2 regions of the Isoptericola maris genome follow, and region 2 is predicted to be linked to the other one. Evidence: riboswitches for the same ligand, from Rfam matches in the RefSeq annotation. Region 2 holds a riboswitch; the other holds the start of a gene.
What was found. Region 2 has a riboswitch for S-adenosylmethionine ahead of ACH5HR_RS06655 (methylenetetrahydrofolate reductase). Riboswitches for the same ligand answer to the same signal wherever they lie in the genome.
Positions count from the first base shown of each region.

Region 1: linked by a shared signal. The riboswitch ahead of ACH5HR_RS05375 (aminotransferase class V-fold PLP-dependent enzyme) and the one ahead of ACH5HR_RS06655 (methylenetetrahydrofolate reductase) in region 2 are both predicted to bind S-adenosylmethionine.

Region 1 covers NZ_JBLUNY010000002.1:265,796-270,200, reverse strand. The annotation lists gene ACH5HR_RS05385 (ATP-binding protein) at 289-1,584, shown strand; gene ACH5HR_RS05380 (HAD family hydrolase) at 1,567-2,238, opposite strand; SAM riboswitch class IV at 2,346-2,461, shown strand; gene ACH5HR_RS05375 (aminotransferase class V-fold PLP-dependent enzyme) at 2,492-3,922, shown strand; gene ACH5HR_RS05370 (amidase) at 3,947-4,405, opposite strand, start outside.
Region 2 covers NZ_JBLUNY010000003.1:1,449-5,853, forward strand. The annotation lists gene metE (5-methyltetrahydropteroyltriglutamate--homocysteine S-methyltransferase) at 1-1,033, opposite strand, end outside; gene ACH5HR_RS06655 (methylenetetrahydrofolate reductase) at 1,140-2,147, opposite strand; SAM riboswitch class I at 2,153-2,260, opposite strand; gene ACH5HR_RS06660 (NYN domain-containing protein) at 2,355-3,575, shown strand; gene ACH5HR_RS06665 (lysophospholipid acyltransferase family protein) at 3,590-4,237, shown strand; gene ACH5HR_RS06670 (CPBP family intramembrane glutamic endopeptidase) at 4,250-4,405, shown strand, end outside.

The DNA.
Region 1 (4,405 bases), on a different contig from region 2:
ACTCCTCCCATCGGTCGTGGCGGTAGCACCCACGCCCGGTCCCTCGCTGTCGCGTCGGCCGACGACGGCGGCGAGGTCCCGCGGGTTGCTGCGGCGTCGACGTGCCACGTCACTCGGCCGCTCGGGATGGTCACCGCGATCGTACGACACGGCGTCCGGCCTGCGGGACGGGCGTCTCGCAGGCCGGACGCCGTGTCTCAGTCCGGCCGGTCCGCGGTACGTCGATCTGTCGTGTACAGGACCGTAAATCTGTAGTGTTTAAGTGCGTCGATCTGTAGTCTTGAGCGCATGGCCTGGGGTAATGTCGACTCCATGGACTACACCCCGCGAGCAGTTGATGGCCTGTTGGACGACGTCATGTCGGGTCTGCCTGCCGTCGCGCTCGAAGGGCCGAAGGGCGTCGGGAAGACAGCGACGGCACGTCGTCTGGCCCGAACCGTGCTCTCGCTCGACGACCCGGATGAGGCGCGGCTCGCCGAGATCGACACCTCGTGGCTCACCGAGGAGCCGCGGCCCGTGCTCGTCGACGAATGGCAGCAGGTGCCCGCTACGTGGGACAGGGTGCGCCGCGCGGTGGACCGCGGGGCGCCGCCAGGAAGCTACCTGCTGACCGGGTCAGCAACACCGACCGAGCGGACGCACTCGGGCGCGGGGCGCATCGTGCGACTCCGCATGCGCCCCATGTCGATGGACGAGCGAGGCCTGGTCGAACCCACGGTGTCGTTCGGTGAACTGCTCGGCGATCACCCGGCGCCCGTCAGTGGACGATCCGAGCTGGTGCTGCGCGACTACGCCGAGGAGATCGCTGCGTCAGGGTTCCCCGGAATGCGGACCCTTCCTGAGCGGATGCGGGTGCGGGCGTTGAACGGGTATGTCGCGCGCATCGTGGATCACGAGTTCAGTGAGGTCGGGCACGTGGTGCGCAGGCCGGAGACGCTCCGTGCCTGGCTGACGGCCTTCGCCGCGGCCACGAGCTCGACGGCGTCCTACGAGTCCATCCTCAACGCATCGACGTCGGGGCAGGTCGACAAGCCGTCGCGTTCGGCGACCATTGCCTACCGGGACACGCTCGCCCGGCTCTGGCTGATCGACCAGGTGCCGGCGTGGCTCGGGCCCCGGCGGCGCCTGGCGTCGCTCGCGCAGTCGCCCAAGCATTTCCTGGCAGACCCTGCCTTGGCCATGAGGCTGCTCGGTGTCGGTGCGCGTGGTCTTCTCGAGCGTCCTCACCCGGGAAAGGTGACCATCCGCGACGGACTCCTGCTCGGCGCCATGTTCGAGCACCTGGTCGCACTGTCGGTCCTCGTCCATGCCGAGACGCACGAGGCCAAGGTCTCGCACCTGCGGACCAAGCAGGGTGACCACGAGGTCGACCTGATCGTCGAGCGGGACGACGGCAAGGTGGTGGCCATCGAGGTCAAGGTCGCGCCGCACCCGACAGATCATGATGTCAAGCACCTGCGGTGGCTCAAGGAGAAGCTGGGGGACGACCTGCTCGACGCCGTCGTCGTCACCACAGGGCCCATCGCCTACCGGCGCCCCGAGGACGGGATCGCCGTCGTTCCGCTGTCACTGCTTGGTCCGTGAGCTCTCCGAGGGGAGCCCATCGCCCCGGACGATGTCGGTCAGCTCGCCCAGCGCTTCGATTCGAAAGGTCGCACCCGAGAAGTCGCCGGACCGAGTGAACTCGTGGTGGACGACGGCGCAGTCGATGCCGGCCGCCACTGCTGACCGCAGCCCACGGGCCGAGTCCTCCACGACCAAGGTCTCGGCCCTGGTGGCGCCGAAGCGCTCCAAGCCCATGAGGTACGGCTCGGGGTCCGGCTTGGCGCGCTCGTAGTCCTCACGCACGAGGACGAAGTCCATGAAGGCGCGGATCTGCCGCTTCTCGTGGATGAGGTCGAAGTCCGCGCGCTTGGCGGTCGTCACGACGGCCAGACGCGCGTGCCGTGACAGCTCGGCCAGCACCTCGACGACGCCGTCGATCTCGATCTGCTGCGTCCGCAGGTACTCCTGGTAGTAGTCGTCGCGTGCCTCGCGGAGCCGATCGATCGTCTGCTCGTCGACACCCGCCGACCTGGCCTGGACCCACGTGCCCAGGCCGTTGCTCATGTCGCTCAGGTACTGCGGCTTGTCCAACGTCAGGTCGACGTCGGCGAAGGCGCGTTCGCCGGCCTTGAAGTACCAGTGCTCGGTGTCCACGAGCACGCCGTCATGGTCGAAGAGGATGTACTTCTTCATGCCAGATCGTCTCCTCCTCTCCGGCACGCGACCCTCAGGTGCCCGCATCCTGAGACAACGCGCCCATCTGTTGACATCGCCGCTCGCGATTGGTGACCATGGCAGCAGGTCATGAGCGCCAGCGCGAAGCCCCGGCTCGCTGGCCGGCAACCCTCCCCTCGCGGCGGGGTGCCCCGGGTGACGACCTGGCTCCGCGCCGTCCGGCGTCGGGCAAGCGCGGGGAGGTCGCTCCCCGGAACCTGAGGAGGACCGCATGACCGCTCTCACCGAGACCCTCGCCTGTCCCGACGCCGAGGTGGGCCACCTGCGCCCCGTCCTGCCGGTGGTCGGCCACGACACGCCCGCCCCGCTCGTCGACGGACGCCGCGTCCCCTACGCGAACCTCGACGTCGCGGCCTCCGCCCCCGCGCTGCAGGCCGTCGCCGACCGCATCACGCGCACGCTCCCGCTGTACGCCTCCGTGCACCGCGGTGCCGGCTATCTCTCGCAGGTGGCCACCTCCCTGTACGAGACCGCTCGGCGCACCATCGGCGAGTTCGTCGGGGCCCGGGACGACGACGCCACACTGATCGTGCGCAACACCACCGACGCGCTCAACCTCCTGGCGGGTTGCCTCCCGGCGTCCGACGACGGCGAGCCGGGCCGGGTGCTCGTCCTCGACGTGGAGCACCACGCGAACTTCCTGCCCTGGCAGCGGTCCGCCCGCGCCACGGTGCTGACCGGCTGCGAGACGGCCGCCGCCACCGTCACGGCGCTGCGCGAGGAGCTCGCGGCGGCTGCCGCCGTCGGGCAGGGGTACGCGCTCCTGGCCCTGACCGGCGCCTCGAACGTCACGGGCGAGGTGCTGCCGGTGGCGGACCTGGTCGAGTCGGCGCACGCCGTCGGCGCCCGCGTGCTGCTCGACGGGGCGCAGCTCGTCCCGCACCGCCGCTTCTCGCTGGCCGAGACCGGCGTCGACTATCTCGCGTTCTCCGGGCACAAGACGTACGCCCCGTTCGGCGCGGGCGTGCTCGTGGGCCGTCGCGACTGGCTCGACACCGGCACGCCGTACCTCGCGGGCGGTGGCGCCGTGCGCAGCGTGCGCGTCGACGGCACGGAGTGGCACGACGGCCCGGCGCGGCACGAGGCCGGGTCGCCCAACGTGCTCGGGGCGGTGGCGCTCGCCGCCGCCTGCGAGGCGCTCGGCGAGATCGACGGCCAGACGCTGCGCGAGCACGAGGACACCCTGCGCGGACGGCTCGTCACGGGCCTCGAGGCGATCGACGGCGTAGAGGTGGTGCGGCTCTGGCCCGACGCGGCCGACGCCGTCGGGGTCGTGACGTTCACCGTGGACGGGTACGAGCCCGGACAGGTCGCGGCCTACCTGTCGGCCGAGCACGGCATCGGGGTGCGCGACGGCCGGTTCTGCGCGCACCCGCTGCTCTCCCGGCTCGGGTACGGCGCCGGGGCGGTCCGGTCGTCCGTGGGTGTCGGCACCGCCGGCGAAGAGGTCGAACGGCTGGTCGCAGCCGTGGGCACCCTGGTGACGGACGGCCCGCAGGCGCACTACGACGTGGTCGACGGCCTCTGGATCGTGGTCGACGACCCGCGTCCGGTGCCCGAGGGATCAGGGCTGGAAGGGCTGCTCGTCACCGCCGGCCCCGGCCGGGACGAGGCGTTCGGCTGCCTCCCCGAAGACGCCTGACGGCCCACGCCGAGGTAGTACGGCTCACCAGACCGGCGGGCGCCGCTCCGGCCAGCGCAGCACGTCCTCGAGCTGGGCGGCCAGGGCCAGCAGCGTCAGCTCGCCGCCGGGGCGCCCGATGATCTGGATGCCCATCGGCAGGCCGTCGTCGGTCCAGTGCGTGGGCACGGTGATCGCCGGCAGCCCGGCGACGTTGAGCCACGACGTGAACGGCGTGTACTGGCACTGCTGGGCGAAGTTCCGGTCGGGGTCCTCGGGGTCGAACCACCCGACGGGCCGCGGCGTCATGGCCAGCGCGGGCGTCACCACCGCATCCAACGAACCCAGGCCCGCGATGAGCCGGCGCTCGAACGCGGTGAGCACCCGCAGCGCCTCGACCAGCTCGCGGGCGGGCACCTCGCGGCCACGCCCGATCAGCCAGCGGGTCAGCGGCTCGAGCTGGTCCAGCGCGGCCTGGTCGTCGATCGGCACCGCCGAGGCGCC
Region 2 (4,405 bases):
CGACGCCCGCCACGAGGGTCTTCGTCTCCAGGCCGGGGACGGTCCCGTGCGGCCCGTGGCCCGTGGGGACGGAGCCCTTGACCAGGTCGATCGCGATGGCGTCCACGTCGGTCGCGGCGAGCAGCGCCAGGCCGTCGCGAGCGCCGCCGTCGGCCGCTTCGCCGGACGTGCCGGTCGCGAGCCCGCCGAACGGGGCGGCCACGAGGATGGCCGGGCGCTCCGCCTCGGCGTCGAGACCGTCGTCGTCGGACCGGGCGGCGAGGTCGGTCGCCATCGCGCGGTACGCGGAGGTGATCGCGGCATCGACCCGCTGGGCGGTAGCGTCGACCGTGTCCGAGACGAGGACGGGCTCGTCGAGCTGCACCCACGGCACGCCGACGGCGGCCAGCGCCCGGAGCAGCTCGGCGTACGCGGCGACCACGTCGTCGAGCCGGTCGAGGGGGTGGAAGCCCTCGCCCGCGTCGTCGGCGGCCTTGGACAGCGCGAGGAAGGTGACCGGCCCGACGAGGACCGGCCGGGTGGTGACGCCCGCCTCCTTGGCCTCGGCGAACTCACGGACGATGCGGTGGTCCGCGAAGGAGATCGGCGTCGTCTCGCTGATCTCGGGGACCAGGTAGTGGTAGTTCGTGTCGAACCACTTGGTCATCTCGAGCGGCGCGTCGTCGCCGCGGCCCCGGGCCACGGTGAAGTAGCCGTCCAGGTCGAGCGATCCGTCGTCGCCGTCGATCAGGTCCCGGAACCGGGTCGGGACGGCACCGAGCAGCGCCACGACGTCGAGCACCTGGTCGTAGAACGAGAAGGAGCCGGGGACGGAGCCGTCCTCGGGGTCCAGCCCGAGCGAGACGAGGCGTCGCAGGGTGTCGCGGCGCAGCGCGCCGGCCGCGACCTCGAGGTCGACGGCGTCGGCGCGCCCGGCCCAGAAGGACTCGACGGCGCGCTTGAGCTCGCGGCGGCGGCCGATGCGGGGATAGCCGAGGATCGTGCCGCCGGGGAACGCGGTGGTGGGGCGGTGGGGTTCGGTCGGTGTGGTCATGAGCACTCCAGGTGTCGGTGCTTCCGTGTCGCGACGTCGCCGAGCGTCGAGGTCGCGACCGCAATGACCGCGCATTGCGGGCGGGACCTCGATGTTCGGCAAGGCGTCAGACGGCGGGAGCCACGGTCGGGATGCCCGGTACCAGCGGCCTTCTGGCCAGGTCAGGGACGCCGTGCGGCGTCCGACCGCCGAGGTGAACACCCTCGAGCAGGTCCAGAGCGGGTCGGTACTTGTTGAACGTGTACACGTGCAGGCCGGGTGCGCCCGCGTCGAGCATGCGCTGGGCGAGCTCGACGGAGTACGCGGTCCCGTAGGCGTGCTGCGCCTCCGGGTCCGGCAGGGCGTCCAGCGCGTCCAGCAGGTGCTGGGGCGCGGGGACGCCGGTGAGCTCCTCGACACGACGGAGCCGGCGCGGCTCGGTCGTGGGCATCAGCCCGGCGAGGATCGGGATCGTCACGCCGGCCGCACGGGCCTCGGCGACGAAGTCGGTGTAGCTGTCCGCGGCGTAGAAGAGCTGGGTGATGGCGAACGAGGCTCCGGCCTGCTGCTTCTCCAGCAGGCGCTGCACCTCCTGCGTGCGGGTGGTGCCCGCCTGGCGGTTGCCGTCCGGAAAGGTCGCCACCGCGACGGTCAGCGGCCGAGCGGCGCCGCGGACGGCGGCGGCCGGGTCGACGGCGCAGCGCCGGGCCTCGACCTCGCGCAGCAGTGCGACCAGCTCGATCGAGGAGTGCACGCCGTCGGCCGGCGGGCGCCAGTCGGGCTGGTCCTTCGGCGGGTCGCCGCGCAGCGCGAGGAACGAGCGGACACCGGCCTCGAGGAACTCGTCGATGACGGTGGAGACGTCCTCGCGGGAGGCTCCGACGCAGGTCAGGTGGGCGATGGGCAGCACGGGGGTGCCGCCCAGCAGGGTCGCCACGACGTGCCGGGCGGTGGCGCGGTCGCCGCCGCCGGCGCCGTAGGTCACCGACACGAAGTCGGGGTTCGCCGCGACCAGTCGGCGCGCCGTCTCCCAGAACCGGGGGGCGGCGTCGGGCCGGCGGGGCGGCATGAGCTCGAAGCTCACCGTCGGGCGGTGCCGGTGTGCCGGGACGTGCGGGGGTGCCTCTGCGACCATGCGTCACTCCATCAGGCCTGGCGTTGAGCACCTTCGTCCTCGGGAGGCTTCCGTCGGAGAACGGGTTGCTGCGGCGTCGTCGAGCCAGGACTCTCGGCCGCTCTGGATGGCTTCGGGCTCGACTGTACGCATGGTTCACCCTGCGGACAACCGCGACCGTATGATGAGATGCACCGGTTCGGCTGGTGGCGCCGTAGGCTGGCGGGCATGGACACCGAAGAGCGCCTTGCCGTCTTCCTCGACTACGAGAACCTCGCGCTCGGCGCCCGGGAGCACCTGGGCGGGATGCAGTTCGACTTCCAGCCGATCGCCGACGCCCTCGCCGTGCGGGGCCGGGTGGTGACGCGGCGCGCGTACGCGGACTGGTCGTACTTCGACGAGGACCGCCGGATGCTGACCCGTCATCAGGTCGAGCTCATCGAGATGCCGCAGCGCATGGGCGCGTCGCGGAAGAACGCCGCCGACATCAAGATGGTCGTCGACGCCATCGAGATGGCCTTCGAGCGTGAGTACATCTCGACGTTCGTCATGTGTACAGGCGACTCGGACTTCTCCCCGCTCGTGCACAAGCTGCGCGAGCTCGACAAGCGCGTCATCGGCGTCGGGGTCGAGAAGTCCACCTCCCGCCTGCTGCCCTCCGCCTGCGACGAGTTCCTCTTCTACGACCGGCTCGAGGGCGTCGAGGTCCCCGACGAGTCCGAGGCACCCCAGAAGAAGAGCCCCGCGCGGCGCTCCGGCTCCGGCCGCTCGGGCAGCTCGCGCGCCACCGGCGGCCGGGCCAAGGCCGCGGCCGTCGCCGAGGAGCTGCCGCCCGCCGAGGAGGCCCCGGCCACCGCGGCGTCAGGCGGCAGGACCCGGCGCAAGAAGCCCGAGATCACGCTGCCCGAACCGGTCGACGTGCCCGACCGAGCGCCCGAACCGGCCACCGACGAGGACGACGACGCCCCCACCGGCGAGCCGCCCACCATGGAGGTCAAGGTCGCCCAGACCCTCGCCGGCCTGCAGGGCTCGGCCTCCGGCTCGGTGACGGCGTCGCAGCTGAAGCGCACGCTGGTGCGCAAGGAGCCGACGTTCAGCGAGTCCGACTACGGCTTCCGCACCTTTGGGGAGTTCCTGCGCTACCTCGCCGACCGGGACGTCATCGTCCTGAGCGACGGACCGTCGTCGGGCGACCCGGTGGTCGAGCTCCCGGAGCAGCCGGACAGCGCCAAGGCGTTCGACCTGCTGCGCGCCGTCGTGCAGGACGCGGGCGGCACCGCGGCCCTCTCCGGCCTGAAGAACCACGTGCGCAAGCGTCGCCCCGACTTCTCGGAGAAGGCCCTCGGCTACGGCGGGTTCCTCCAGTTCTGCAAGGCTGCCGCGGCCGCCGACGCCGTCCGGCTCGCCTGGGACGACGAGGCCGAGGACTACCTCGTCACCCTCGGCTGAGGGATGATGAGCCGGTGACGTACCGCATCCTCAAGCTCGTGTGCTCGCTCCTGGTGTACGTGTTCCTGCGTCCCCAGGTCACCGGGCTGCACAACGTCCCCCGCCGCGGGCCGGTCATCATCGCGAGCAACCACCTGTCGGTGATCGACTCGATCATCCTGCCGCTCGTGGTTCCGCGGCACGTCACGTTCATCGCCAAGGCGGAGTACTGGACGGGCCGCGGGCTCAAGGGTCGCCTCTCGCGCTGGTTCTTCACCACGATGGGCCACATCCCCGTCGACCGGGACGACCCGCGCGCCGGCCAGCGCTCGCTCCAGGACGCGCTGGACGTGCTCGAGCGCGGGGGAGCGTTCGGCATCTACCCGGAGGGCACCCGCTCGCGCGACGGGCGGCTGCAGCGGGGGCGCACCGGTGTGGCCTGGCTCGCGTTCGCGGGCGGGGCGCCCGTGGTGCCGGTCGCGATGCACGGCACCGACAAGGTCCAGCCGGTCGGACGGCGCCTGCCCCGGCCCGTCCGCGGCATCCGCGTCGACTTCGGCGTGCCGATCGACCCGAACCGCCAGATCACCGCCACGCTGCGGCCCGCCCAGGCCCGCCGCGAGCTGACCGACCAGGTCATGACGTCGATCCACCAGCTGAGCGGCCAGGAGCTCGCGGCGTAGAAGGGCTCGGGGATGGAGCAGGTGGCGGGGACCGGCGTGGGAGAGGGCGCGGCGGCACCGGACCGGCGTGCCGTGGTGCCGGCGCTGCTCGCCGCCGCGTGCCTCGTCGCGGCCGTCGTCGTGGGTGGGCACCCGGTGGCCGGGCCGCTGATCGCGGCGGCGGCGCTA